DNA from 4 places in the Exiguobacterium sp. PHA03 genome. Region 1 is predicted to be linked to each of the others. Evidence: riboswitches for the same ligand, from Rfam matches in the RefSeq annotation. Region 1 holds a riboswitch; each other region holds the start of a gene.
The links. A riboswitch is a leader RNA that binds a small molecule or an ion and turns the genes downstream of it on or off. The one in region 1 is predicted to bind S-adenosylmethionine.
Positions count from the first base shown of each region.

Region 2: it holds a riboswitch for S-adenosylmethionine, as region 1 does, so the genes downstream of both, Q7C19_RS13010 (LLM class flavin-dependent oxidoreductase) here and Q7C19_RS13660 (Na+/H+ antiporter NhaC family protein) in region 1, are expected to answer to the same signal.
Region 3: it holds a riboswitch for S-adenosylmethionine, as region 1 does, so the genes downstream of both, Q7C19_RS09910 (methionine ABC transporter ATP-binding protein) here and Q7C19_RS13660 (Na+/H+ antiporter NhaC family protein) in region 1, are expected to answer to the same signal.
Region 4: it holds a riboswitch for S-adenosylmethionine, as region 1 does, so the genes downstream of both, Q7C19_RS08940 (methionine ABC transporter ATP-binding protein) here and Q7C19_RS13660 (Na+/H+ antiporter NhaC family protein) in region 1, are expected to answer to the same signal.

Region 1 is NZ_JAUTYQ010000003.1:226,020-233,456, reverse strand. Features, by position in the region: gene Q7C19_RS13690 (nicotinate phosphoribosyltransferase) at 1-1,158, shown strand, start outside; gene Q7C19_RS13685 (hypothetical protein) at 1,210-1,536, opposite strand; gene Q7C19_RS13680 (YwpF family protein) at 1,678-2,169, shown strand; gene Q7C19_RS13675 (histidine phosphatase family protein) at 2,166-2,756, opposite strand; gene Q7C19_RS13670 (alpha/beta hydrolase) at 2,774-3,763, opposite strand; gene Q7C19_RS13665 (metal ABC transporter solute-binding protein, Zn/Mn family) at 3,933-4,946, shown strand; SAM riboswitch class I at 5,016-5,120, shown strand; gene Q7C19_RS13660 (Na+/H+ antiporter NhaC family protein) at 5,202-6,512, shown strand; gene Q7C19_RS13655 (hypothetical protein) at 6,552-6,755, opposite strand; gene Q7C19_RS13650 (aldo/keto reductase) at 6,915-7,437, shown strand, end outside.
Region 2 is NZ_JAUTYQ010000003.1:90,537-97,973, forward strand. Features, by position in the region: gene Q7C19_RS12980 (nitroreductase family protein) at 1-130, opposite strand, end outside; gene Q7C19_RS12985 (nitroreductase family protein) at 183-818, opposite strand; gene Q7C19_RS12990 (MarR family winged helix-turn-helix transcriptional regulator) at 820-1,275, opposite strand; gene Q7C19_RS12995 (YczE/YyaS/YitT family protein) at 1,430-2,095, opposite strand; gene Q7C19_RS13000 (DUF817 domain-containing protein) at 2,249-3,034, shown strand; gene Q7C19_RS13005 (DUF975 family protein) at 3,228-3,866, shown strand; SAM riboswitch class I at 3,977-4,079, shown strand; gene Q7C19_RS13010 (LLM class flavin-dependent oxidoreductase) at 4,154-5,212, shown strand; gene Q7C19_RS13015 (ATP-grasp domain-containing protein) at 5,209-6,156, shown strand; gene Q7C19_RS13020 (SRPBCC family protein) at 6,232-6,699, shown strand; gene Q7C19_RS13025 (NUDIX domain-containing protein) at 6,983-7,306, opposite strand; gene Q7C19_RS13030 (ABC-F family ATP-binding cassette domain-containing protein) at 7,372-7,437, opposite strand, start outside.
Region 3 is NZ_JAUTYQ010000001.1:1,888,534-1,895,970, reverse strand. Features, by position in the region: gene Q7C19_RS09925 (GNAT family N-acetyltransferase) at 1-481, shown strand, start outside; gene Q7C19_RS09920 (MetQ/NlpA family ABC transporter substrate-binding protein) at 542-1,357, opposite strand; gene Q7C19_RS09915 (methionine ABC transporter permease) at 1,385-2,050, opposite strand; gene Q7C19_RS09910 (methionine ABC transporter ATP-binding protein) at 2,040-3,053, opposite strand; SAM riboswitch class I at 3,139-3,243, opposite strand; gene Q7C19_RS09905 (aminotransferase class I/II-fold pyridoxal phosphate-dependent enzyme) at 3,306-4,493, opposite strand; gene Q7C19_RS09900 (alpha-glucosidase) at 4,642-6,252, shown strand; gene Q7C19_RS09895 (MBL fold metallo-hydrolase) at 6,315-7,043, opposite strand; gene Q7C19_RS09890 (SMP-30/gluconolactonase/LRE family protein) at 7,170-7,437, opposite strand, start outside.
Region 4 is NZ_JAUTYQ010000001.1:1,696,559-1,703,995, reverse strand. Features, by position in the region: gene Q7C19_RS08960 (class I SAM-dependent methyltransferase) at 1-19, shown strand, start outside; gene Q7C19_RS08955 (S-ribosylhomocysteine lyase) at 23-487, shown strand; gene Q7C19_RS08950 (PLP-dependent cysteine synthase family protein) at 484-1,407, shown strand; gene Q7C19_RS08945 (bifunctional cystathionine gamma-lyase/homocysteine desulfhydrase) at 1,400-2,566, shown strand; SAM riboswitch class I at 2,624-2,728, shown strand; gene Q7C19_RS08940 (methionine ABC transporter ATP-binding protein) at 2,807-3,829, shown strand; gene Q7C19_RS08935 (methionine ABC transporter permease) at 3,826-4,491, shown strand; gene Q7C19_RS08930 (MetQ/NlpA family ABC transporter substrate-binding protein) at 4,524-5,351, shown strand; gene Q7C19_RS08925 (MDR family MFS transporter) at 5,431-6,681, shown strand; gene sufC (Fe-S cluster assembly ATPase SufC) at 6,815-7,437, shown strand, end outside.

The sequences.
Region 1 (7,437 bases):
AAAGAAGGTGAGATCGTCTTCCCGAACGAACCATTGATTCGGATCGAGGCACGAATTTTTGAAGCGAAACTCTTACAGACCGCGATTTTGAACATCGCGAACCATGAATCACTCATCGCGACGAAGTACGCACGCATTCGTCAATCGGCACCCCGTGCGAAGTTTCTTGAAGCCGGTGCCCGACGTGCGCAAGGCATCGATGCTGCTTACTTCGGAACGCGTGCTTCGTACCTCGCTGGTTTTGACGTCACAAGTCTTGCTTCAGCAGGACGCGATTTCGGAATCCCATGTGGCGGAACGATGGAACATGCCGACATTCAATTCCATGATGATGAACTAACAGCATTCCGGACATTTGCTTCTCACTATCCGGATCAATCGACGTTACTCGTCGATACGTATGACACACTCAAGAGTGGTCTGCCGAATGCCATTACGGTCGCAAAGGAACTCCAAGCCAAAGGACATAAACTGCGCGGAATCCGGATCGATTCTGGTGACTTATCTTATTTGTCAAAACGTGCTCGTAACATGCTTGACGAAGCCGGCTTCCCAGAAGTCGACATCGTCTTGTCAGGGGATCTTGATGAGTACGTCATCCAAGATTTGCGCATCCAAGGCGCCCAAGCGAATACGTTCCTCGTCGGAACACGTGGTATTACAGCTTACGAGCAACCCGCTCTCGGAATGGTATACAAACTGGTCGCACGTGAAGTAGACGGCGAACTCACGCCTGTCATCAAAGTGTCCTCGTCAAAAGCCAAGACGACGACACCACACATCAAGGAAGTCTATCGCATCATCGATCCGGTGACGGATAAGTTTAAAGGGGATTACGTGACGTTGATGGATGAGGATCCATCGACACTTGAAGCCGTCGATCTCATTGACGTCCGGGACCCATCGTTCCGTAACCGTGTGGAGCAGTTCAAGGTCGAACGCTTGCTTGAACCGATCTTCAAAGATGGAGAGCTAATCTATACAGTTCCAACGATCGAAGAGATCCGTCACTTCCATGAAACGCAGATTGGTCGTCTTTGGGAGGAGTACAAACGTCTCCGTTTGCCAGAGATTTATGCCGTCACATTCAGTGACCGTCTCTGGAAACTCAAACTCGACATGATTCGGGAGACACGACTCGCGAGTGGTTTAAAATAAGACGCACAAACAAGCGCCATTCTTCCTCCCTCAGGATGAACGGCGCTTTTCTCATGTTAATCCTGCTTCGTTTCCGACAGGTGTCATTTCTGTTGGCGCTTGTTCCATCTTCTTACGAAAGTACCACGCGAAACCAAGCGCACCTCCGATAAAGACGATATACGTTATGCGTTGACCGAATTCTGCTAAGGAATCCGCGTAAAAAATACTGATTAAATGATCACTTCCACTAATGAGTAGCAAACAGGCAATCAGGAGCGCAATGCGATATGCAAGCGTCGGGCGGTCTGTCGGTTCAGCATGCCAATACATGATGATATGGTGGGCAAGTAAGACAATACCCAGGATTCCTAATATTCCAATGAGTACTTGCGGCATAATGAACGATCCTCCTGTTAGTAATATCTAGTCTTATTTAAACATAGTTCATACGAATTTCGTCAGGAAAAGTTTCCCGTCCCACATTCCTCACGGTATACTGTAGAAAAATCGTAAGCGATCAAGGGAGGGCATTTTTTCATGAAAACCTTTAAATTATGCACATTGCGCATTTTAATGGACGAGTCAGGACGTGATACGACGATTCCCGTCGCCATTCAAGACGGACTAACGGTCAGTACCGAACAAACGGCACAATGGGTCGCAGAAATCGTCGTTCCTTCGAGCGATCAGCCGATCGTCGATGAATTGTTCACAAAACATTTACGTGCTTTGATTGAAATCACGATCTCACGACCCGATAATGACCCTGCCGCGATGATCGTCACGCCTCTTGAACGGACTGCCTTAAGCGAACACGTCTCCTATGTCTTCACTGGTAAGATGGTCATGATGAAGAATGATTTATCCGAATCGATCTTACGTGAAGTCGTCGAGGATGGATTCGCTGGTGAGGAACTCGTCCAAGAATACAAGGATCGTCGTTCAAAACGCGGTGCACATATCACGAGTATCGCTAAAGAAACATTTAAACAGTATCTAGCAGAACATCCAGAAACACCGATTTCTTAAGGTTTTTCGACTTCGTCCGTGATGTGATCCGCTACATTGATTCGATCAATCGTATAGTGGTCCGTATATTGGATATAATTCGCACATGCATTTTTCAAAGGTGTCCGGTAACTGAATGTCTCATCAATCGACGATAAGGCTGCTTTGATCGTATGCGAGTGACAGACGATTAAGATTCGTTTCCCCTCATACGTTCGTGTCACTTCCTGTAATGCTTCGAATACGCGATCCTGAATCGCTTGTTCCGTTTCAAGACCCGGAACACGTTTCGTATCGTTCGCTTGAACAGCTTCATAAATCGACGCAACCGGTTCACCGGAAGCAGCACCAAATTCACGCTCAACGAGTCGGTCATCGGTCGCTGTGATCGTCAATCCGACCGCACGTCCGATGATTTCTGCTGTCTCAACAGCGCGAGACAACGGGCTTGCTAGCAAGACATCCCACTTTTCATTGGCTAGATAAGCGGCGCTGAGTTCCGCTTGTCTTTTTCCTGTTGCATTCAACGGGATATCTTCTCTTCCTTGGATTCGTTCATTTAAGTTCCAATCCGTCTGACCATGTCGCACTAAACAAATTTCAGTCATGTCTCTGTCTCCTTCATTCAAGAAATATGACTGATTGTATCATGTTTTTCATCGGGAAGTTGTCGCGGTGGCAATAACAACACCTGACAAGTGAAGCGTTCAATTCGTTCGAGCAGTCGTTCAATTTTCAATGGATTTTCTGTCTGTGCAAAACTAGCAAGTGAGTGGGTACCGTTCGGAAAAGAAAACAAACGGACATCAGCTCCGACATCGGCTCCTTTTTCAACGAAGTGAAGAGCTTGGGAAAACGGAACGATTGGATCTTTTTTGCCATGCAGGAGCATGATCGGTGGGGCGTCTGACGAGAGATGCGTCACAGGTGAAACGTGAGTCATGAGCTTGCGCCATTCTTCCCGTCCACCTTTATAAAACTTAATGTGAGCGATCCAGGTCTGAATGAAAGTAAACAATAAAAAATTCGTCGGTGGATATAAGGCAATGACACCACTGATCAATGGCATGTGTCGTTCATCGCGCTCACCAACGAAAGCAGATGGGGCAAGTGCCGTCGTCAGCATGAGTGCAGCTCCGGCTGAGTCTCCCCATACCATCATCCGTCCTCTTAAAATGCGAAGATCTTCTGCTTCTTTGTTCAAAAAGCATAAGGCATCCCGTACATCTTCGAGATTATCCGGAAAATAACTGCCTTCTTCAAACAGACGATAATCGATACTACAAACAGCAACCCCAAGTTCAAGCAGGCGATCAACGATCGGGCTAAAACAGAACAGATCCTCGCGCTCTCCACGAACGAATGCGCCACCGTGCGCGTAGATCGCGACTGGAAACGGTCCTTCCCCCGGCGGATAATAGAGATCGAGTTGTAAGGTACGGTCTCCCACTTGTTTGTAAGTGAGTGTCCGCGGTGCGAGTTGTTTTTCTGTGATTGGCAAGGCGGGTTCAGTCCACCGAAGTAATGCACCGTAATTGTTCCAGATACTTGCTCCCGCAGCTGCCGTCGTTAGTAGTGCAGCTCCCCCCATTAGCCATGCAGTTTCACGTTTCACTTGATCACCTCCAAAATACGTATCAATTCCTTCATTTTATTATCCTTTTACCCCGTTTTAAAAGAAGTCGAACGTCTCGGTATTCGTACTTGACGCTTCTCAAACGTTCCGCTATAGTGAAAAAGTCCAAATCGGAATAATTACGTTTTAATAACGGAGGTAACATATAATGAAAAAAATCATTCCTGCTTTAACGGTCGCATTCGCGAGCGCAAGTATCCTCGCAGCTTGTGGATCAAACACCGATTCATCGACTTCAGATGATAAAAAGACGGAAATCTATACATCGACGTTCGCAACAGCTGCCATTGCCCGTGAAATCGGTGGTAATCAAGTCAACGTGAAGATGATCGTCCCACCTGGAGCAGATCCGCACTCCTATGAACCGACGTCAAAGCAACTCACTGAGATTGCCAAAGGTGACCTTTTCCTTTTGACAGGTACGACACTTGAACCCTATTCAAAAAAAATCCAAGAGAGTCTAAAAGGCACGGACGTCCGGTTCGTCGAGACGAGTAAGGATGTCACTTTGCTGGAATCGGATGCTACGCTTCACGCACATGAAGAAGAGGGACATACAGAAGATGAGCATGCGCACGAAGAAGCAGGGCACGATGATCACGCAACTGATGAACATGCGCACGAAGAGGAAGAACACGATCATGGAAAATACGATCCACACGTCTGGCTTGATCCTGTCAACGCCAAAGCAATGGCACGTTCTATCACAGTCGCCTTATCAAAAGAAGTACCAAAAGACAAAGCAACATTCGAAAAAAACTTGAAAGCGTTCGATCAGCAGGCTGACGCACTCGATAAAGAGTTCAAGCAAGCCGTCGCTGACGGATCAAAAAAAGAACTTCTCGTTACACATGCAGCTTACGGTTACCTCGCCGAACGATATGGTTTCACGCAGCTTCCAATCGCCGGAATTTCCCCTTCCGATGAACCCTCACAAAAGCAACTGGCTGCTTTAGTGAAAGAAGCGCGGATGCATGATTTGAAATACGTCGCGTTCGAAGAAACGGTTTCACCAAAGGTTGCGCGTGTCATCCAAAAAGAAATCGGAGCTAAATCCGTGACGATCCATAACCTCGAGTCGGTGACGAAATCGCAGCAAAACAGCTCGTATTTTAAGTTGATGGAAGAAAACGTCCAGACGTTAGAACAGGCACTTCAGTAAAGTACAGTTGACACGCGTTACTCAATGCGGTACGGTAAGAAACGTGTTTTACAACAATTGAATGACTTCTTTTTATCGCGAGAAACGGAGGGACTGGCCCAATGATGTTTCGGCAGCGGACGATTTGATTCGTACTGTGCCAAATCCAGCAAGCGAAAGCTTGAGAGATAAGAAGAGCGTCTTTATTTCATAAAGACCTCCTTCTTTCTTGCGAAGGGGTCTTTTTTTGTATCTTTGAGAAACGAGGTATCAACAATGAAAGAAACGATTACGCCTAACAAATGGGCACTTCTTCCGCTCGTCGTGTTCCTGGTCCTCTTCATCGGAGCCGGTATCTTCTATGACGATTTTTACAAATTTCCGATTCTGATCGCCGCTTTGATCGCGTTGATCTTTGCTGCAATCATGACGAAAGGATCGATCAATCAAACGGTCGAACGTATCGCAACCGGTGCCGGAAATCCTGATATCATGATCATGGTCTTCATTTTCTTATTAGCCGGTGCGTTCTCTGGAACAGCGGAAGCGATCGGCGCAATCGAAGCAACTGTCAATGCTGCTTTGACGTTCTTACCTCCTTCACTCCTGATGAGTGGGATATTTGTTATCGCAGCATTCATCTCGATGGCAATGGGTACCTCGACAGGAACGATTGCCGCACTTGCTCCAATCGCCTTCGGTATTCATGAAGCAACAGGTATCAACGTTGCGATCGCAGCAGCGTCAGTCGTTGGTGGTTCGATGTTCGGTGATAACTTGTCGTTCATCTCGGATACGACAATCGCTGCCGTTCGGACACAAAAAACGAACATGCGCGATAAATTCCGGACGAACTTCATGATCGTTCTCCCGGCTGCCGTCTTAACGGTCATCTTACTCGCGTTCGTTTCTGGTTCTGGCGATGCGGCAGCAGCTAAAGCATTCGAGTTCTACAAATTAATTCCGTATCTCGCCGTCATCGTCCTTGCACTATTTGGTGTCAATGTCATTCTTGTTCTCGTCGGTGGCACATTGCTCACTGGAATCATCGGTATGATCGACGGTAGCTTTGGCTTAAGTGGGTTCGTCCTTTCGATGTCTGAAGGAATGATGGGCATGGCAGAGATTTCAATCTTGACACTCCTCATGGGTGGTCTCGTCAGTTTGATCACGTTCAATGGCGGAATCGCCTACTTGAAAGAGACGTTGACGCGCAAGATTTCACAGCGTCGCGGTGCTGAATTCAGTATGGCAGCACTCGTCAGTGCGACGAACCTCGCAACGGCGAACAATACGATCTCGATTCTCGTCGCTGGACCACTCGCGGCTGAAATCGCTGATACGTATGAAATCGACCGCAAGAAATCAGCGAGTATTCTTGATATCTTCTCTTGCGGTATTCAAGGCATCATTCCGTATGGGGCACAACTGCTGATCGCAGCAGAGTTGACGAAGACAGCTTCACCAGAACTGATTCCGTATCTGTTCTATCCGTTCCTGCTCTTCGTCTGTGGATCGATTGCCATCATCTTTGGTTTCCCACGTCCGAAAAAATCAGTTGCTCAACAGGAAAAAATCTCTTCTTAACCAACGACAGGTCCGATCATGGTGATCGGACCTGTTTCATTATTTTTTCTGCTTCGCTTGTCGTTCTAAAATCAAATACGCGATTGCTGGAAGTGGAAACTGAAGGAGTCCCGCGCCTCCCCATACCCACGGGTTACGTCCTGATTTTCGTGCACTGAAAAATAGGCTAACTGCTTGCATGACCAACAAGGCACTAATACTAAGCCAAGCTCCCTTTGATAGCTTTTTATTCTTTTGAGCCATCCTTTCTCCCCCTCTTTCTGACATACGGTCAGATGTGATGAATTCTCTTTTATTTTAACCCATTCTATTCCTCCATGAGCATGGAAACGGACGGTTTCGTTCGTTCGTGCTAAACTAAACGAGCAAATCTAAACTACGTTTTATGAGGAGGAGTAACACATGCAATACGCAAAACTTTCAAACGGTATTACGATTCCCCAAATCGGATTCGGTGTCTGGCAAGTAGACGAAGAAACAGAAGCACCCGCTGCTGTTGCTGAAGCACTACGTGTCGGCTATCGTCATATCGATACAGCTGCTGTCTATAAAAACGAGCGCGGTGTCGCAAAAGGAATCAAAGAAAGCGGCGTGAAACGTGAGGATCTCTTCTTAACGTCGAAAGTCTGGAACGATGATATTCGTGCCGGTCGGACGAAGGAAGCATTCGCAGAATCGCTCGAACGTCTCGAAACAGACTACCTTGACCTCTACCTGATCCACTGGCCAGTCGAAGGCTATATCGAAGCGTGGAAAGCAATGGTTGAACTTTATGAAGCAGGCAAGATCAAAGCGATCGGTGTCTCGAACTTCAAGGAACATCACCTCGATACATTGGCAGAAGAGGGCTTGATGGCACCAATGATCAACCAAGTCGAATTGCATCCACAATTGCCGCAACACGAACTGCACGAATACTTGCAAG
Region 2 (7,437 bases), 140 kb from region 1:
GTGCAAGTGTTGCTTCTTCAAGGATTTGTGTCATTTCTTCTTTTGAAATTTTCACGTTCGTGTCGTAGTTACGAATCGAGCGACGTCCTTTAACGATTTCCATGAAGTCCGTTGTTGTTTGAGTAGTCATAATTATTCAATCTCCCTTGTGTATGTTTTTTCTTTTTTGTGGTGTGAAAAACTTATTTCCAGTCTGCGATGTCGTTGATCGGTAGGCGAACCGATGGATATCCTGCATCTACTGCTTTACCGATTGAAAGCAACATGACTGGGAGGTAACGCTCTTTTTCAAGACCGAATGCTTCTGCGATTTGATCTTTCTCGTAACCACCGATTGGGTTCGTATCATATCCGTGCGCACGAGCGACGAGCATCAATTGCATCGAAACGAGACCTGAGTCGATCAAGATGCTATCTTTCAAATCGTTTGCTGAGATACTGCTGTACATGCCTTGGATCGCAGGTACTTGGCGATCGCGTACTTCTTGTGGCATGAGCCCTTTCGCAACAGCTGTGTCGTAGATGTTTTCGAGTTGATCGACTGCGTTCATGTCACCGAAGACAGCGATGACAGCAGAAGATGTCTCGACTTGGACTTGGTTGAATTTCGCGAGTGGTGCAAGTGTTGCTTTTCCTTCTTCGCTATCGATGACGAGGAAACGCCATGGTTGCATGTTGACGGAAGAAGGTGCAAGTGTTGCTTCTTCAAGGATTTGTGTCATTTCTTCTTTTGAAATTTTCACGTTCGTGTCGTAGTTACGAATCGAGCGACGTCCTTTAACGATTTCCATGAAGTCTGTTTGAGTTTGCGTTGCCATATTAAATCGACTCCTCTTTTAGTTTAGGTAATGCGTCAGCGTTTGCTTCGATGCGCTGAATCATCTCAGCTAACGTCCGTTGTTCTTCAGCAGAGAATCCTTCGAGTAGATCCTCGAGAAACTCATCTTTTTGTTCGCGTAATTGAGCGATGCGCGTCGCCCCTTGTTCCGTTAAAGAAACAAGAATCACCCGATTGTCAGCAGCTGAACGCTCGCGAGCAATCATCCCGGTCGATTCCAGGTGCTTGAGATGACGGGTCACTGCCGCATGATCCACATTGACGCGTTTTTGTAACTCTTTTTGGCTAATCGTTTGATCGACTTGTAGTTGAGCGAGTAGATCCATTCGAGTCTGACTAAAACCATCCGTACAGAGATCGAATTTTTGAGCAATCGTCTTATTGACAGAAACGAGTGCATAGATCAATCGTCCTTTTTCAGTGCAGGAGATACTCAATCCATCACATCCTTCCCTTCGTTCGAAGAAACCTTTGACGTATCAAAGATTGATATGTAAACGAATATAACGTGTTTAATTTGATGACGCAACTTATTTGCTTTTAACATAAAAAGAGATATCATTCACGCGGAATGATATCGAGTCAGGCGACTTAGCTAATTTGGCGTTTAGACGCTGGAATTCCTTTTGCATCGATCGCTGCAATGATCCGACGGAAATAGAACAACCAAAATTGTAGGAATGGTCCGATTAAGAAAATCGAGAGGATTGTACCGAAGAAAACAGGACCACCGAGCAACCAGCCAATGCCGCATGCCGTGACCTCCATGATCGTCCGCATCAGACGAATCGACGTTCCAAATCGCTCTGCAAGTGTCAGCGTCAACCCATCGCGTGGACCGGCTCCATATCCGACAGCAACATAAAGACCTGCCCCCATGCCGATGATGAAGATGCCGAAAATCAACCAGATCGTATTCAACCAGATCGACTCAAAAGAGGGTAAGAGATGAGAATTAAGGACAAGATTCATGAAGACACCGACGAAAATCGCGTTGACGAGTGTTCCAATTTGTGGTGTGACGCGGTCTAATGTGTACTTAACGAACACGAGTAATAGACCAACGAGCAAAATAATCGTTCCGACGGACAGTGGTGTTTTCTTTTGGAGACCAAGATGCAATACATCCCACGTCGAGACACCGAGTTCAGCAGTGATCATCATCGATGAGCCGAGAGCGAGTAAAAATAAACCGAGTAGGAAGAGTCCCCACTTTAACGTAGCGCGTAATAACCAGGAAGCACGATGACGCGTCATGTCTAACACCTCATTTCTTAAAAATAATTGATTCGTTAACTGTATCATGAGGAAAGTAGAAGAAGAAAGACGAAATTTTCCGTTTTTTCCATCTTAAGAAGGAGGGGAAGGTCGAAAGAGAAACGTATACTGAAGAAAAAAGGAGATGACAGGATGAAAGCGATCCGACACCTGATTCGTTTTACATACATAGAAGCCGTCTGTTGCGTCTTTCCCGTCATGATTTTCGCAGCGCTTGCTCTTTCACGTTATCTTCCTGCTGAACCGATCGCTCGATACGATCTCCTGTTGCTATGGTGTCTTCTCGTCCAAATCGTCTTACTTGTCACGCGTTATGAAACGCTGGAAGAGTTCAAACTGATCTTACTCTTTCACGTGATTGGTCTAGCACTTGAACTGTTCAAAGTGAACGTTGGGTCTTGGAGTTATCCGGAACAGGCTCTAACGAAAGTGGCTGGTGTTCCCTTGTATGCAGGATTCATGTATGCAAGTGTCGCAAGTTATGTCTGTCAAGCGTTCCGAAGATTTCATTTACGCTTCACAGCATTCCCACCACCTTGGCTTGCGATCAGCGTAGGCAGTCTCGTCTATCTCAACTTCTTCACCCACCACTGGATCTTCGATGCACGCTGGCTATTGATGGTCCTCGTCGTCCTTGTCTTCTATAAGTCATGGGTTCATTTTACGATCGAGCAGACGATCTACCGGATGCCGCTCGTCCTGTCTTTTTTACTGATCGCGTTCTTTATTTGGATCGCTGAGAATATCGTGACGTTCTTTAAAGGGTGGGTCTATCCGCATCAGGAAAGAGGATGGGAAGTCGTTGATCTCGGAAAATTGTCTTCTTGGTTCCTGCTTGTGATCATCACGGTCCTGATCGTCATCGTCGCGAAATACAAGCAACGGGATCCGGCTGTGGAGATATATCAGCATACATAGACGAAAAACATGACATTTCGTTTGCGATGAAGCGCTTCGATGTTCAACGCTCGTTCTAACATGTGGACGACAACTTGAGCGTGCTTGGCTCAACCAGCAACGAGACGGGAAATTATTGAAAAAAGAGTGAAACATTAGAAGTTTTAAGCCGTAGAGTAAGGTGAGAACTTATTTTTCAAGGAGGACCTTACTCATGTCATCTCAATTAAAGAAAGCAGCGAAGGAGTCGCTCAGCGGTCGTTGGGGATTTGCAGTCCTAGCTTTTCTGCTGTTTAGTATTATTCAGGGTGTTCCTAATTTATTTGGATCGGATATCGATGAGCCGTCTAGTAGTATAGATCTCGTTGTATCATTGGTGTCGATTTTATTGATTCCAGTAGGAGTCGGTTGGACATGGATTGCCATGTCGATTGCTCGTGGCGAAGAAACGAAAGTGACGGATTTGTTTGAGCCATATGGTATGTTCCTGAAAGTGGTGGGGCTGGCCATTGTTCAATTCATCTTTATCGCGCTCTGGACGTTACTCTTAATCATCCCTGGTATCATCAAGTCATTCTCTTACTTGTTGACGTACTACATCCTTCGGGATGAGCCGTCAATCGGTATTCTCGAGGCAATCACGCGTTCACGTCAACTCATGGATGGTCATAAAATGGAAGCATTTTTACTCTTCCTATCATTCATTGGTTGGGCGTTGCTTGTCATCGTTACGCTTGGTCTTGCTGTCCTATGGGTCGGACCATACTTCAGTGTCACGCTTGCCAAATTCTACGATCGTATTCGTGGGGAGCAGGCGCCAGAGCAGACATCAGATTTCGTCGCACCATACTAATTCCGAATCCCGACACTACGTCGGGATTTTTCTTTAGGGGTAAATCCGATAGGAAAAGACGGTTTAATGGTTGCTTTAGTTCAATGAATTCTGTACGATGAATGCAACACATCTTATCTAGAGAAGTCGAGGGACTGGCCCGAAGACACTTCAGCAACCCCGCTATGGCGGAAGGTGCTACTTCCAGGAAGGAATACCTTCTGAAGATAAGAGCGGACAGGACAAGATACCGTCGCTCTTTTCGAACTTCGAAAAGAGCGTTTTTTTATGATAAGGGGGACGATGGAGTGGAGTATGGTTTTTGGTTACCGATTTTTGGGGGATGGTTACGTAACGTCGAGGATGAACAGATGCCAGCGACATTCGATTATGCGAAACAAGTCGCACAAACAGCTGAACGCATCGGCTTCTCGACGACGTTAATTGCGGAATTGAACTTGAACGATATCAAAGGCATCAAGGAACCGAGTCTTGAGGCATGGACAACGGCAGCGGCGATTGCTGCAACAACAGAACGTCTTGAAATCATGACAGCGGTTCGTCCCGGGTTCCATAATCCGGCGACGACGGCGAAGATGGCGGCAAACATCGATCAGTTGAGTGGAGGACGATTTACGCTCAATGTCGTCTCGGCCTGGTGGGCAGAAGAAGCAAAACAATACAACGGTATTTTTACTGCACACGATGAACGCTATGCCCGAACGGAAGAGTTCGTCACGGTCATGAAAGGACTATGGGCAGATGCGTCACCGTACAGCTTCTCCGGCAATCACTATACGATCGAACAGGCAGAACTCCATCCGAAACCCGTCCAGCGTCCGGGAATTAAGCTCTACGCTGGTGGAGAGAGTGAAGCCGGAAAACGGACGATCGTCGAACATTGTGATGCCTACGTCATGCATGGAGGCACTGTTGAAGAAGTAGCTCATAAAATCAATGACATGAAAATACGCCGGGAAGCGACGGGACACGCACCGCTTGAGAGCTTCGGTCTTGCTGCCTACATCATTTGCCGGGATACGGAAGAAGAAGCGCTTCTTGAGTGGCAACGCATCACGGACGTCAAGGAAGACAGCGCCGGTTATGCCGGTTATCAAGATTTCATCAGTAAATCGCAACTCGAACAACAGGTCGAGCGAAATGATTATTCCGTCTCGAACCGTGGTCTGCGACCGAACTTGATCGGAACACCAGAACAGATTGCCGAACGGATTCTAGCGTTCGAAGCCGTTGGTGTCACGTTGCTCTTGTTACAATTCTCACCACAACTCGAAGAAATGGAACGCTTTGCCCGTGACGTAATGCCACTGGTCGAAGCGAAACGAAAGGTAGGTCAACAATCATGACAAAAATTCATATTCTCCACGAAAACCAAGAATGGACGGATCATCTCATCAAACGTCTCGACGAACTCAAGTTGCCGTACGAGCAGTGGCACTTGAATGAAGGAATCGTACCGTTAGATGAACTGCCGCCAGAAGGTGTCTTTTACAGTCGTATGAGTGCGTCTTCGCATACGCGGGGGCATCGTTATGCGCCAGAGTTGACGGAAGGGGTCCTCGCTTGGTTAGAAGAGCATGACCGGACTGTCTTTAACGGAACGCGTGCGCTCCGTCTTGAAGTCAGCAAAGTCAATCAATACACGGCATTGCGTAAGGCTGGGATTCGTGTACCAAAGACAACAGCTGCTGTCGGACGTGATCAAATCGTACAAGCAGCAAAAGAAATCGGTGTTTCGTCATTCATCACGAAACATAACCGTGCCGGGAAAGGTCTCGGCGTCCAGTTATTCCATTCGATTGAAGCACTTGAAGCTTATCTCGATGGTTCGACATTCGACGAACCAGTCGATGGCATCACGTTGATTCAAGAGTACATCCAAGCACCAGAACCGTACATCACGCGGTGTGAGTTCGTGGGTGGAAAATTCGTCTATGCGGTCCGAGTCGATACGTCGGAAGGATTCGAACTTTGCCCAGCTGATGCGTGTGTGATTGATGACTTGTTTTGCCCAGTTGGTGAAGAAGCGCCGCAAACACCGATGAAGTTCCAAATCGTTGAAGGCTTCGATGATCCAATCATTGAAAAGTACGAAGCGTTCCTCCAAGCGAACCAGATCGCGGTCGCAGGTATCGAGTTCATTAAGGATGCGTCAGGTACGATCTATACGTATGATGTCAATACGAATACGAACTATAATTCCGATGCCGAAGCTGCTGCAGGACGCTACGGCATGCTTGAACTGGCGAAGTTCCTCGGAGCTGCTCTTGAAACAAGCACAGTAAAATAAGAATCTGCTCCCGCCCTGTCACCGGACGTTACAAGACCGGATGACAGGGTATTTGTATAGAAAGGGGGCGGATCTATGATTACGTGGAGAGAAGAACGACAGCTCGATATCCCGATTGAGGAAGCATGGCACTTGTTTGATCACACGCGGCTGCAACGTCTGATTCCGAACGTCGTCCAGCATGAGGTGATTGAACGAAAACCGGGTGTCGTCGGTTCGACGTATCGTCAAACGTACATGCAGGGCAACCGACTCGAAACCTACATCGTGACCGATTTAGCCTATACGAATGAGCCGGACTTTAAACAAAATACGATTGGATTCACGTTAGCTAAAATATTTAAGATTGAGATGACGTTTACGCTCAAACCACTTGGACACGCTCGTTGTCTGTTGATTTATACAGGAAAAAATGAAGGGGCAAACTTCGTTGGGAAAAGTCTCTTGTCACTCGGTGGCGAACGAGAAAACGAGAAAATTGTTCAGGCCTTGTTGCAACGTGTCGAAGAAGAGGCAGCGAAACAAAAGAAGAACAATGCATGAAAAAACGGATTCCCGCGCCTGAGAATCCGTTTTTTCATATCTTATCGATTCGTATACGATTTGTGACCACTCGGTAAAACGGATAGGCAGTCGACACCTTGATAACGTTCTCGTTTTCTATCGCTGGATCGAGCGATTTTGGATTATCAAAAAGCTTAGTTACCGACTACTATTTTTAAGTATAAATACGGTTATTAAATTTTCATTTAATCCAAAGATTATATCGTTACGATAGTCGACGCAAACGAGAAATCTGTGAATCATCTTGAAGCTCCTTTAATGGTCAAAACCGAACAGCTCGTAATTCTTGTTGATCAAGCGATAGTTCAGGATCGATCCCGAGTCGAGGTTCAGGACTATCTAAGACACGGCGAACGAGAAAACATGTCTCTGTTCCTTGATCCATTGAAATCTCGTAAAGTTTCCGTTCGACCGTGACGTGAAGATGCGTTTCTTCTAACACTTCTCGCACGACGGCATGCTCTTTAGTTTCACCGTTCTCGACACCTCCGCCGGGTAACGTCCAAAATGTCCGGGAAGGGGTATGTAACTCGACCATTAGAATCTGTTGCTCTTCAATCAACGCAGCGCATACGCGATGTCGCATATCGCATTCCTCCTTCAACGTGTTCAAAAAAGAGACCGAAACGACAGTTCCGGTCTCTTTTAAAATCATTGTGCGTATAACGCTGTTAATTGCTGTTGGATCGTATCGTTGTTCAAATACTCATCGTATGT
Region 3 (7,437 bases), on a different contig from region 1:
GAATCCAGAAGATGCAGTACTCTATAAAGCATTGCGATTAGAAGCATTACAGAATCACCCGGAAGCGTTCGGCTCCGATTATGAAGCGGAAAAAGATCGACCGGTCGACCAGTATGCTACGCGATTTCAGAGCGAACAGGCAGCGACGTTCGGTGCCTTTCATGAAGCGCAACTCGTTGGGGTCGTCACCGTTGTCTGCTCCGAGCTGGACAAGATGCGACATCGAGCCAATTTATTTGCGATGTACGTCACTCCAAGCATCAGAAAACAGCAGGTCGGACAGCAATTGGTACAAGAGGCATTACGGGCATTAGAGGAACGTCCTTGGATCGAGCAGGTTCATCTCTCGGTCGTTCGGACGAATGAAGCCGCTAAAGCCTTGTATCGGTCGCTTGGCTTCGAATCGTACGCGATTGAACCGCGGGCGTTGAAAATCGATGGTACCTATCATGATGAAGAACTCATGTGGTATCGGTTCTAACACAAAACGACCGAAATTCAATGAGAGATGATCTCTTTTGAATTCCGGTCGTTTTTAAAATCAGTTTGCCCAATTTGGTTTGCTGAAACCTTTGAATGATTTTTCGATGACTGTGTTGAATGCATCGGATTCGACAGCTGTCTTCAGGTCTTTTGCGACTTGTGAGTCTGCATCTTTCGTTTGGACAGCAATGAGGTTCCGGTATTGCTCGTCCATCGTCTCAAGTGCTAACGCATCGAGTAAATCGAATTTCGCAGCAAGCGCGAAGTTCCCTGGAACTGCTGAGACATCAACGCTTTCGATGGCACGTGGCAGTTGCGCTGCTTCAAGCGGCTTGATGACGAGTTTCTTCGGATTTTTGACGATATCTTTCTCTGAGACGGTCAGTGGATCGACATCTGGCTTCAGTTCGATCCAGCCTTGTTCTGCCAAGAGGTTCAGCGCGCGTGCCTGGTTCGTTGGATCGTTCGGTGTCGCGACTTCAGCGCCTGTCTTGACGTCGTCAAGTGTCTTCGCCGTTTTACTATACAGTCCCATCGGTGCCGTCGGGACAGTGATGAGCCCTTTAAGGTCGAGCTTCTTTTCTTTAGAGAACGTCTTCAGGTAAATCGAGTGTTGGAATAAGTTAGCATCGATATTGCCACTACCGAGTGCGATGTTTGGTTGGATATAATCGCTGAATTCGACGATTTCGACTTTATAGCCTTTCTTTTCGAGTTGCGGTTGAATCGCTTGTTTGACCATGTCGCTATAAGGACCGCTTGTCGCCCCAATCTTGATCGTCTTGTCTTTTTCATCAGCGCTGCTGTCTCCGCATCCTGCGAGGATTCCTGCACCGAGTAAGGCTGTCGCTAAAAAGGCATATCGTTTTTTCATGATTCAACTCTCCCTTTATATGTATGATTAGCGCTTGTCTGTTTTTCGCGCTAGTTGATTGCCGAGTGCTTGAATGCTCTGGACGATGACGATGAGGACGACGATCGTCACGATCATGATGAGATTATCATAGCGATAATAGCCGAAGCGGATCGCGAGGTCACCGACACCTCCGCCGCCGACGATCCCAGCCATCGCCGAGAAGCCGATCAAACTGATCGTCGTTAGCGTGATGCCCTGAATGATGCCAGGGAGTGCTTCTGGTAAAAGGATACTGACGATGATCCGTAATGGTTTCGCTCCGCACGCTTCCGCTGCTTCGATCAAACCAGGTGGAATCTCACGCAGTGATGTTTCGACGAGTCGTGCGAGAAACGGAATCGCTGCGACACTGAGGCTGACGGATGCTGCTGTCGGACCAATCGTATTATCAAGCAAGAATTTCGTTAATGGAATGAGGGCAACAAGCAAGATGATGAACGGCAAGGACCGGACGATGTTGACGACGAAGTCAAGGACACGTCGGATGGCAATGTTTTGAAAGAATAAACCGCGGTCGGTGACGAACAGGAGAATCCCGAGTGGAATCCCGACGACCAATGCGAAGGCAAGCGAAATGCCAACCATCCACGCCGTCTCACCAAGTGCCTTCAACAACTCGGGTAACATCGTTTGTATACGATCAAGCCACATCCTGAATCACCTCGAGTGTATGAAGTTCCGCCGCAAGCCAGTCGAGGGCAGGTGCGATTTGATCGGAGGATCCCGTCAAGCTGACGATTAAGACACCAAAAGCGACGTCTTGGATGTAATCGACTTTTCCGTGCAGGATGCTGACCGAGATATCGTATCGACGGATGGCTTCCGATAACGTACTTTCACCGGTCTTCTCGCCCGTGAACTGCAGGCGGATGATCTTTCCCGGTGTCGCTTGCAAGATGCGTTCCGGTAGCTCGATCTGGAGTGCCGTGTCGACGTAATGTTGTGTCACCGGATGTTTGGCTTGACTGAACAAATCGTATGTAGAGGCGACTTCGACGACTTCCCCTTGCGACATGACCGCGACACGATGGCAAATCTGTTTGACGACATCGATCTCATGCGTGATGAGGACAATCGTCAATCCGAGTCGTTCATTCAAATCTTTCAACAAATCTAAAATCTGCAGCGTCGTGACCGGATCAAGGGCAGAGGTCGCTTCGTCACATAACAAGACGGTTGGATCATTCGCGAGTGCCCGGGCAATCCCAACGCGCTGTTTTTGTCCGCCGCTCAACTGACTCGGGAAGTTCGTTTCGAATCCTTCGAGTCCGACGAGTGAGACGAGTTCACGGATCCGTTCTGGAAAATCTGCTCGTTTGACGCCGGCAGCCTTCAGTGCGAAAGCAATGTTATCTGCGACATTACGCGACTGGATCAATTGGAAATGCTGAAAGATCATTCCTGTCCGCAAACGAAGTTGACGCAAATCTGCTTTTGACATCCCACCGAGCGAGACACCGTCGACCTTGACCGTTCCTTGTGTCGGATGCTCGAGACCGTTGATCAGACGAAGTAACGTACTCTTACCGGCACCGGATTCGCCGATGATCCCAAAGATTTCTCCTTTTTGAATCGTCAAATCGACATCCCGTAATGCGAAAATCGGGGTCCGGTCTCGGACGAACCGTTTCGTAATCTGTTTGAATTCAATCATTTGCTCATCTCCTTGTACAAAAAAAAGTCGCTTTTTCCTAGTAGCAGAGCAACCAGAAAAAAGCGACGAAAGTGTAAGATTTCGTAACTTATCTCTCAGAATGAATCCATTCTGTAGGATGTGGCACCGTTCCTGATAGGTGGTTGCCGGACGTCGTTGGGCCTAATCCCTCGGTCGCTCTCGATAAGTAGTTATGCTGTTGGGATTTACTTTAACGGAAATGATTCCCATCTGTCAAATGTTTTTTCAGAATTATTCCGCAACAGGTGTCCGGAACAGGTTGAGCGTTCCGATTCGGTCGACGGCCTCCTCTAGCCGTTCGACGTCAGCAATTAAGCTGATCCGCACGTATCCTTCGCCGTATTCACCAAAGAATGATCCAGGGGTCACGGCGACGTGTGCTTCGTCAAGCAGATGATCCGTGAAGCTTTGGGACGTGTATCCTTCCGGCACGGGGAGCCAGACGAAGAAGGAACCGCCCGGTCGTGGTCCACTCCAGCCGATTGCATCGAGTTTCGTAAACAATGCATCGCGTCGTGTTTCATATAAGCTACTTAACTCACGGACACATGTTTGGTCACTCGTCAGGGCAACGGTCGCTGCATGTTGGATCGGTGTGAAGGCACTGACGTAGAGATGTTCCTGATACGTCTCGATGCTTGAGATGACGGACGGATTTCCGATCGCGAAAGCGATTCGGAAGCCAGACATGTTGAAGCGTTTCGAGAGTGAGAACAACTCGATTCCGACATCTTTCGCCCCTTCCGTCTGCAAGAAGCTTCGTGTGGGACCATCAAAGCTGATGCCACCGTAGGCTAAATCATGGACGACACAAATATCATGGGCATCCGCGAAGGCAACTGTCTGTTCGAAGGCTTCTGCTGTCGCTGTCGCACCTGTCGGATTACTCGGGTAATTGAGGAACAACATCCGGGCGCGCTCGACATCTGTCGTATCAAGTAAATCGTAATCCGGCAGGAAGTTATTTTTCTCAAGCAATGGAAGCGTAATCGGGTAAGCACCAGCAAGTGCTGCTCCAGACAGGTAATCCGGGTACCCCGGATCCGGGACGATGACACCTTCTCCAGGATTGACGATCGTTTGTGGTAAGGCGACGATTCCGGCTTTACTACCGAGAAGAATTGCGACCTCGGTTGCCGGATCGATCGTGACGCCGAATTCGTTCGCATAAAAGCTCGCGACGGCTTGCTTTAAAAAATCATGTCCACGAAATGGTGGATATTGAAGGTTTGTTGGCTCATCGATCGCCTGTTTCAAGGCGTCGAGAATATGTACGGGCGTCGTTTGATCGGGTGTTCCTTGACCAAGGGTGATGACATCATGTCCGGCAGCTTTCACAGCACCGATTCGGTTCGCAAGTTCAGCGAAAACGGGAGCAGGAAGCCGATCGATGGCGATAGATGGAGCGAAATGTTTCATGGATGTGTGCCTCCTTCGTAGTATTGTCGTCAAGGATAACGAATATTCAGTCAAAAGAAAAGAACTTTTTTGAAATTCAAAAAAATCGTCCAATAAACAGGTACAGATATGTGGAGCGGGAATAGAGAGTAGGGAGAGGAGTGAGGAGATGAAGCGAGCTAGCTGGAAAGAAGCAGTCGTCTATCAAGTCTATTGGCGCAGTTTTAAGGATTCGAATGGGGACGGCATCGGTGATTTGCGAGGTGTCATCGACAAGCTAGATTACATCGCATCGCTTGGTGTCGATATCGTCTGGTTAAATCCATGTTACCGTTCTCCAGACATCGATAATGGCTATGATATTGCCGATTATTACACGATCATGGACAAGGCGGGGACGATGGGCGATCTACAAGAGTTGATCACAGCGGCTCACGCACGCGGCTTAAAGATAATTCTTGATTTGGTCGTCAATCATACGAGTGACCAGCATGACTGGTTCCGTCAGTCGCGGGACCGAATCCACGACAAGGATGATTGGTACATCTGGAAAGATGGAACGAAAGAGACTCCCCCGAACAATTGGCGGTCGTACTTTGCGCCGAGCCCGTGGACGTGGAGTGAAGAGCGCGAACAATATTATTTCCATTCTTTTGCGAAAGAGCAACCGGACTTAAACTGGGAACAACCGGCTGTCCGGCAAGCGATCTACGACATGATGAACTGGTGGATCGCTCAAGGGATTGACGGTTTCCGGATGGACGTCATCAACTTGATCAAAAAACGTTCGCTTGAGGATGTCGTCAATCCGTTTAATCTATCGTATCTCGGGAATCAACCAGGTGTGCACGACTTCCTTCAGGAAATGCATGCGAACGTCCTTGCCGGGAAAGACTTGTTCACGGTCGGTGAGATTCCGTTCGTTGGTCCGGAAGACGGTCTGTTATATGTCAGTGAAGAACGTGAAGAACTTCGGACGCTGTTTCACTTCGAAATCGCGGACGACATGGAGGCGATGGATCTTTTACGTTTCAAGGAAATTCAGAAACGATGGTATGACGTCTTGTATCCGTTAGGCGTCAATTCACAGTTTCTCAACAACCACGATCATACGCGACAAGTGACCCGCTTCGGCAGTGAACGATACCGAGTCGAGAGTGCGAAACTACTCGGTTTGATGTTGCATACATTACCTGGCATTCCATACGTGTATCAAGGAGAAGAGATTGGGATGACGGGGATTCGCTTCTCGGATCCGTCGCTCTATCAAGACGTCGCCTTTCGCAATCGATATGAAGAGCGCGTCGCTGGCGGCGAGGATCCGGAGGTCGTACTCTCGTCAATGCAGTTACTCGCACGCGATAACTCCCGCACGCCGATGCAGTGGGACGGTACGTACGCGGCAGGCTTTACGAGTGGGAAACCGTGGTTAGCGGTCAATCCGAATTACACGGACATCAACGTCGCGCAAGCAGAAGCCGATCCATCATCCGTACTTGCCTTCTACCGAGCATTGATTCAGATGCGAAAGGATCATCCAATCATGGTCTATGGTACGTATCGCGACTTAGCTCTTCATGATCCGTATCTCTACATCTATGAGCGGGAACTAGAGGGAGAAGTGTGGCGGATCGTTCTCAACGTGCATGACGAACCGATGCAAACTGCCTTCGTTTTATCACAAGATAAGTTGCTTGTGTCGAACTATCCAGATATCTCGGATGAACTACGTCCTTATGAAGCACGTGTATATCGATATACTGTTACAGAACAGAATTGAACTGCTGGACGAAAAAACATCCGCGACGTGTCAGGAACGCGTCGCGGATGTTTTTTCGTGTGTTATTTGAAAGGTGACGATTTTTTCGTCTGTAAGACGTGCGTGAATCGATCGACGGCTTGGCGCATCTCGTAACTTGGTCCAAGGATGAGGGGACCATGTCCGACGGCAAGAATATCTGGAGACAGTTCCGTTAATTGATCGGCGGAGCGAAGAGCAACGTCCGGATCCCATGTCGCAAGTGCTGGGAACGGAAATTGCCAACGGACGTCACCGGAGACAGCGAGTCCCCCTTGTGTCTGAAAGGCATCTCCGGCGATCAGCATCCGACTACCTTCATGCCAAAGAGAAATCGAACCAGGTGTATGACCTGGCGAGGCGATGACGCTGAGGCTACCGACTTGTTGACCACTTTCGAGCAATCGATCTGGACGTGTTTTGATGTTTTTCGGAATACCGCCTTTTAAAGGAGTCGTTTCGCCTTCGCGTAGCGTCTCGTCCCCACTGAGCAATGCGGCATCACGGTAACTGATGCATACTTGAGCGAGAGGAAAGGCATTCGCAAGGAAATCGAGCGAGCCGACATGATCGGCATGTGCGTGTGTCAGGATAATCGCGCCGAGCGGTTTTTCTTGCTTTCGAATATAGTGATAAAGCGCCTTTGCGTTGATTCCGAGTCCGGCGTCAATCAATGTCAAACTGTCTGCTTCTTCAAACAGGTAGCAATTGACCGGGAAAAAGGATGGGGTCGTCTGCAATTGGTGTAAACGTTCGATGATCGTGACACGCATCGGCTTCACTCCTTCAAAAAGTAAATAGACTTCTTCTTTAGTATCGTCTGTTTTTGAATAGGCGTCTAGACGGATTATGTGTAAAAAGAGGCACCATCTATTACTAGATGATCCCTCCCATGCTAATTATTCAAATGTCACAGCGAAGACAGCACCGGCATGTGGTGCATCATCTCCGTTGGCAGCTGTCGTGACGAGTAAGCGATCTTCGTAAAAAATCGGACATGTCGGATTCGAGACAGGGAAGTCGACATGATCCAGTTTTTCGCCCGTCGTAAGATTCCAACGTGTGATACATGATCCGGCGTAATGTGCGATCCAAGCATGACCTTCAGCATCCTTCGTCATACCATCCGGGAATCCTTCTTCCTCTTCGAGATCAACGGCGACGCGT
Region 4 (7,437 bases), on a different contig from region 1:
CGAGAAAATGGGGGAATAAATCATGGCACTTCAAAAAATGAACGTCGAAAGCTTTAACCTGGATCATACGAAAGTCAAAGCACCTTATATCCGCGTCGCGGGTTATAAAGAAGGTAAAGTCGACCAAGTCGTCAAATACGATATCCGTTTCACGCAACCAAACGTTGAGCAAATGCCGATGCGTGCGATGCACACACTCGAGCACTTACTTGCTGAAAACATCCGTAACTACTCGGATGATGTCATCGATGTCTCGCCGATGGGATGCCAAACAGGTTTCTACATGGCGATGATGAACTTCGACTCGGTCGAAAAAATGAGCGAACTCGTTGAGAAGACGTTGAAAGACGTCCTCACAGCAGAAGAGATTCCAGCGCAAAACGAAGTCCAATGTGGATTTGCGAGCGCACATGACCTCAAAGGAGCGAAGCACTATGCCGAGAAAATGCTTGCCGGTCGTGATGAATGGGACATCGTCTTCGGATGATCGCGAACAACGTCCGCGACCTCGTCGGAAACACACCACTCTACGAGATCACTTCATTCGATTTGCCTGCTGGTACGCGCATTTTGGCGAAGCTCGAATGGATGAACCCTGGGGGCAGCGTCAAAGACCGCCTTGGCATTCAACTCGTTGATGCAGCAATCGAAAACGGACATGTGACACCAGGCGGTACGATCATCGAGCCGACAGCCGGGAATACCGGCATCGGCTTGGCGCTCGCCGCTAAAAAATATGATCTTCAAGTCATCTGTGTCGTTCCGGAAAAATTCAGTCAGGAAAAACAGACGTTGATGCGGGCACTCGGCGCAACCGTCGTCAACACGCCGACTGAACTCGATATGCAAGGGGCCATCGACCGGGCAAAAGAACTCGGTCAGGAAATTCCGAATAGTTACGTTCCGTTACAATTCGAAAACGAAGAGAACCCAGTCACGTATCAGCGGACACTCGGTCCTGAGCTGATGGCGGACTTGCCGCATATCGACTGGTTCGTTGCCGGTTGTGGTTCAGGTGGTACGTTCGCCGGAACAGCGGACTTCTTAAAACAACGTCTCGGTACAAAAGCAGCAATCGTTGAACCGGAAGGCTCCGTCTTGAACGGTGGTCCAGCCGGTCCGCATAAGACAGAAGGTATCGGTACAGCGAAATGGCCAAGCCTCGTGCCACGTGAACTCGTTGATGAGATTCATACGATTTCTGACCGTGATGCATTTGACGCGGTTCATACACTCGCTGCTCGCGAAGGATTACTCGTCGGTAGCTCAGCAGGGGCAGCGCTCGTTGCTGCGCTTGATATCGCGAAGCGTCACCCCGGCAGTACGATCGTCACCGTCTTCGCAGACAGTGCCGAACGCTATTTAAGCCAACAAATCTTTGAAAAGGTGGACGAAACTCATGCGTAAGAAGACAGCATTGATTCATGGAGGAACAGGTGTCGACCGGGCAACAGGAGCCGTCACACCTCCGATCTATCAAACAAGCACATACAAGCAAGATAAAATCGGTCAACTCAAAGACGGATACGAATATTCACGGACAGCGAATCCAACACGGACGAGCATCGAACGATTGATTGCGGATCTTGAAGGTGGCGCACGTGGTTTTGCCTTCGGTTCTGGGATGGCAGCGATTCATGCCGTCTTCCACTTGCTTGAGTCTGGCGACCACATCGTCATGACAGATGATGTCTACGGTGGTACGTTCCGCTTGATGCAACGCGTCTTACCGAAGTTCAACATTCAAGTGACATTCGTCGATACGACGGACCTTGCAGCAACGGAAGCAGCGATCCAAGACAACACGAAGATCGTCTACGTCGAAACACCGACGAACCCGTTGTTGAAAGTAACGGACATCGCAGCGATCGCAACGATCGCCAAACGTCACGATCTTAAACTCGTCGTCGACAACACGTTCGCGACACCATATCATCAACAACCACTCGCGCTCGGTGCAGACATCGTCTTGCACAGTGCGACGAAATACATCGGCGGACACTCGGACGTCGTCGCTGGACTTGTCGTCGTCAAAGATGATGCGCTCGGCGAAGAGATGCACTTCATCCAAAACTCGACAGGCGGCGTGCTTGGACCGCAAGACAGCTTCTTGCTCGTCCGTGGTCTTCGTACACTCGGTATCCGGATGGATGCGATCGAAGAGACAGCACATGATCTCGTTGCGTTCTTGCAAGCGCAAGACATCGTCTCGAACATCTTCTACCCAGGACTTGCATCGCATCCTGGTCACGACATCCAAGCGAAACAAGCGACTGGATTTGGTGGGATGATCAGCTTTGATGTCGGTTCAGCAGCGAACGCAGAAAAACTCGTCGAGGCGACACATTTCTTCACACTTGCTGAGAGTCTTGGTGCCGTCGAGAGCCTGATTTCCGTTCCGGCACGGATGACGCACGCGTCGATCCCAGCAGAACGTCGGGCAGAACTCGGCATCACGGACGGTCTCGTTCGGATTTCAGTTGGACTTGAGGATGCGGAAGATTTGAAAGAAGACTTAACACGTGCTTTCACGTTCCTCGAAAAAGTTTCTGAAAAAACTGTTTGACAACAAAAATAACCCCTGCTAATATTCAGAATATATTCTACAAACTTAATACCGAAACTCTTATCGAGAGTGGTGGAGGGACTGGCCCGATGAAACCCGGCAACCGCGGATCTAATCCGAAGTGGTGCTAATTCCAGCAGACAAAAGTCTGGGAGATGAGAGCAAATGGTTTTGTGTACTGAAAAGTGCGCGCGTTTGCTCTAAAACGCGCGCACTTTTTTTATTTTAGGAGGGACAGTTGTGATTCGTTTACAAGACGTAGGAAAGATTTATCGCTCAAAGCGCGGAGCGGTCGAAGCCGTCGCGAATGTCGATCTGACAATCGAGCGCGGTGAAATTTTTGGAATAATCGGTTATTCCGGAGCAGGGAAATCGACCTTGATCCGATTGTTGAATATGCTCGAAGCACCAACGAGTGGTTCGATTCAAATCGATGGTGTCGAAATGACATCACTGAAACCAAAAGAATTACGAGGCGTCCGCAAGAATGTCTCGATGGTCTTCCAGCACTTCAACTTACTCTGGTCACGGACTGTTGAAGAAAACATCATGTTCCCACTCGAACTCGGTGGCTTCCCGAAGGCTCGCCGTAAGGAACGAGTTGCGGAACTGATTCAACTCGTTGGTTTGGATGGACGTGAAAAAGCCTATCCGTCGCAATTATCGGGTGGTCAAAAGCAACGTGTCGGTATCGCTCGGGCACTCGCATCGAACCCGGACGTTCTCTTATGTGACGAGGCAACGAGTGCACTCGATCCGAAGACGACGGACTCGATTCTTGAGTTACTCGTCGACATCAATGAAAAATTGAAACTGACGATTGTCTTGATCACACACGAGATGCACGTCATTCAAAAAATCTGTCACCGGGTCGCCGTCATGGAGGCCGGTAAAATCGTCGAACAAGGACCGGTCGCAGAAGTCTTCCGTCATCCGAAGCAAGCGATGACGAAGGAATTCGTCAAACAATTGACGTCGCCATCGGAAAACGAGTTGACGTTCGCGAAACTCCGCGAACGCTACCCAACCGGAAAAATCGTTCAGTTGACGTTCGTCGGATCGACGGCGGAAAGTCCGATCCTCGCGGAAGTCATGAAGGATTCACCCGTCCTGTTCAATATCATCGGCGGAAACGTCGGTCAATCACAGGAAGGGGCGCTCGGTACACTGTTCATTCAGTTAATCGGGGAAACAGAAGCAACACAAGCGGTCATCACGAAGCTTCAAGCCAGTGATGTTGAAGTGGAGGTGGATCACCGATGATTTCATTCTTTGACAACCTAGACTGGGACATGGTGTGGGAAGCGACAGGCAGTACGATCTATATGACGGCAGTCGCTGGTCTTTCGACATTCGTTCTCGGTTTGATCATTGGTTTATTATTGTTTGCGACAAATGAAGAATTGTTGTTCAAAAATCGGGCGTTTTATTCGATCTTGAGCTTGATCGTTAACGTCTTCCGTTCGATTCCGTTCATCATCTTACTGATCTTATTGATTCCATTTACGAAAGCAGTCGTCGGTTCGTTCCTCGGACCAACAGCAGCATTACCGGCACTGATTTTAGGAGCCGCACCGTTCTACGGTCGGATGGTTGAACTCGCACTTCGCGAAGTCGATAAAGGTGTCATCGAGGCAGCTGAATCGATGGGCGCGACGAAGTTCCAAATCATCTACAAAGTCTTAATCCCAGAAGCATTGCCTGCTATCGTTTCTGGTATCACGGTTACACTCGTTGCACTTGTCGGTTACACGGCAATGGCCGGAGTAGTCGGCGGAGGTGGACTCGGGGACATGGCCTTCATCGAAGGATTCCAGCGTTCTCAAAACGATGTCATCGTCATTGCGACCCTCTTAATCTTAGCAATCGTCTTCGTCATCCAAATCATTGGGGACTTACTGATCCGAGCAATCGATAAACGTTAATTCAAATTTTATTCATATTGGAGGAATCATTCATGAAAGTTTGGAAAAAATTCGTAGGTACTGCCGCTGTATCCGTTTTAGCAATCAGTCTTGCTGCTTGTGGCGAAAAATCATCAGGAAGCGACGACAAGACACTCGTCATCGGTGCTTCGAACGTACCGCACGCTCAGATCCTCGAACACGTCAAAAAGGAATATGAAGCAAAAGGCTACAAGCTTGAAATCAAGAAGTTCCAAGATTACGTGCTTCCGAACAAAGCGCTCGCTGAAAAAGAACTCGACGCGAACTACTTCCAGCACGTACCGTATCTCGAGCAACAAGAGAAAGAAAACAAATCGTATAAGTTTGCGAACGCAGGTGGCGTCCACGTTGAGCCACTCGGTATCTATTCGAAGAAATACAAGTCACTTGATAAGTTACCAAACGGTGCAACGATCTTAACGAGCTCAAACGTCGCGGAACGCGGTCGTGTCTTGACGTTCCTTCAAAACGAAGGATTAATCAAACTCAAAGACGGTAAAACGACAGACGCGCAACTCGGTGACATCGCGGAGAACCCGAAGAAACTCAAGTTCAAGACGAACATCGAAGCATCGCTTCTTCCGCAAGCTTACAAGAACAATGAAGGCGACGCCGTCCTCATCAACACGAACTATGCGATCGATAACGGTTTGAACCCGTTGAAAGACGCGATCGCGTCAGAAGATGAGTCTTCACCATACGTCAACATCATCGTCACACGTGACGGCGATGAGAAAGACAAACGTGTCACAGCACTTCTTGACGTGCTGCACGAGAAGAAAAACCAAGATTGGATTCTCGACAAGTACAAAGGTGCGGTCGTTCCAGTCAGCAAATAAGTTCACCGAAGCCGGCATCCTTCCTATATAATGGAAGGATGCTTTTCATTTGTCTGAAACAGGGGTTAGGGGGAATCATATGCAACGCATACGTCAACTGCATCCGTTGACAATCGGGGTCTTGTTCGGGACGTTTTTCTCACGTCTCGGAACGTTCATTACGATGCCATTTTTCGCTATCTACATGACGACCGTTCTGAAGTTTGATCCGGTCGATGTCGGCTGGGTTCTCAGTATTTCGGCGATCGCCAGTCTCGTTATGAGTTTCATCGGCGGTACATTGTCGGACCGGTATGGTCGCCGGGCGATGATGCTCGCCGGAACGATCGGGTTCGCGATCGTCTTCATCGCACTCGCGCAAGTCGAGACGTTCTGGGCATTCTTCATCCTCAGTGCCTTGAACGGAGTCTGTCGTTCGATTTTTGAGCCATCCGCTCGTGCCTTGATCAGTGATACGACGGACGAAGCGAACCGATTGTTCGTCTTCAATATCCGTTACGCGATGATCAACATCGCAGCTGCGATCGGACCAGGAATTGCCTTACTGCTGAGTGCGGGGAATACGTCCGCAACGTTTTACATCACGGCGTTCGTCTATATGGCATACGGGGTGATGATTGGATTCTTATTTAAACGTCATCCAATCACTGAGACACATGGTGGCAAGAAGGTCTCGTTCGGAGCGACGGTTCGTCTGTTGCGGACGGATATCGCCTTTACGCTGGCACTCGCCGGCATCATCTTCGGGGTCTTCGGCTACAGCCAGTTCAATTCGACCTTGCCGCAATTCTTGACGGAGACGTCACTCCTTGAAGGCGGGAAGACACTCTATGCGATCTTAATCACGATCAATGCGATCACCGTCTTGATCGTGCAGTATCCGATCATGAAGTTTGGCGTCAAGACGTCACCGCTCGTTTCGATCACGACCGGGATTGCGACTGTTGCGATCGGACTGTTCGTCATGGGGAATGCAAACGCGATCTGGTGGATGATCGTCGCGATGTTCATCTTCACGTGCGGGGAAGTGATGATGTTCACGATGACCGACATCTTGACTGATCGCTTTGCGAAGCCGGAATTAAGGGGCAGTTATTTCGGGGCAATGGGCTTGACGTCGATCGGACAATCAATCGGTCCAATTGCCGGCGGACATTTATTAAGTTTATATGGAGCGGACCGTCCGTTACCGATTTTCGGGATTTTAGCGGGCTTGACATTATTCGGAATACCACTGCTCCTACTGTCACAACGGATTCATCGGACTTCGACGATCGAGGAACTGGAGGAACCGATGAAACTTTCGAATGATTCTCAACAAAACGCATGATTTTGAGAAAAAACAACGAGCGATGACGCTTGAATAATACGCCATGTTTCTTTAAGATTAGAATGATACTAAATTAGTAACGCTCGTGTTCTGAATCGTCAGTCACGAAATGAATAGATGGAGGGATTCTAACATGAAGGCTTCACACTTGAAGATTGAAGATCTACACGTCGCGATCGACGGCAAGGAAATCTTGAAAGGCGTCAACTTGGAAATCAAAGGCGGGGAAATCCACGCGGTCATGGGACCAAACGGGACAGGTAAATCAACACTCGCATCAGCATTGATGGGTCACCCATCGTACGAAGTGACATCTGGTTCAGTCACACTCGACGGCGAAGACGTCCTCGACATGGAAGTCGATGAACGCGCACAAGCAGGTATGTTCCTCGCAATGCAGTACCCAAGCGAAATCAGTGGTGTTACGAACTCAGACTTCCTTCGTTCAGCAATCAACTCGCGTCGTGAAGAAGGCGATGAAATCTCACTCATGAAATTCATCCGTGAACTTGATTCACAAATGGGTCTTCTCGAGATGCCTTCAGAAATGGCACACCGTTACCTCAACGAAGGTTTCTCTGGTGGAGAAAAGAAACGTAACGAAATTCTTCAGATGATGATGCTTAAACCAGCAATCGCGATTCTCGATGAAATCGATTCAGGTCTTGATATCGATGCACTTAAAGTCGTTGCAAAAGGTGTCAACGAAATGCGTTCACCTGAATTCGGCTGCTTGATCATCACGCACTATCAACG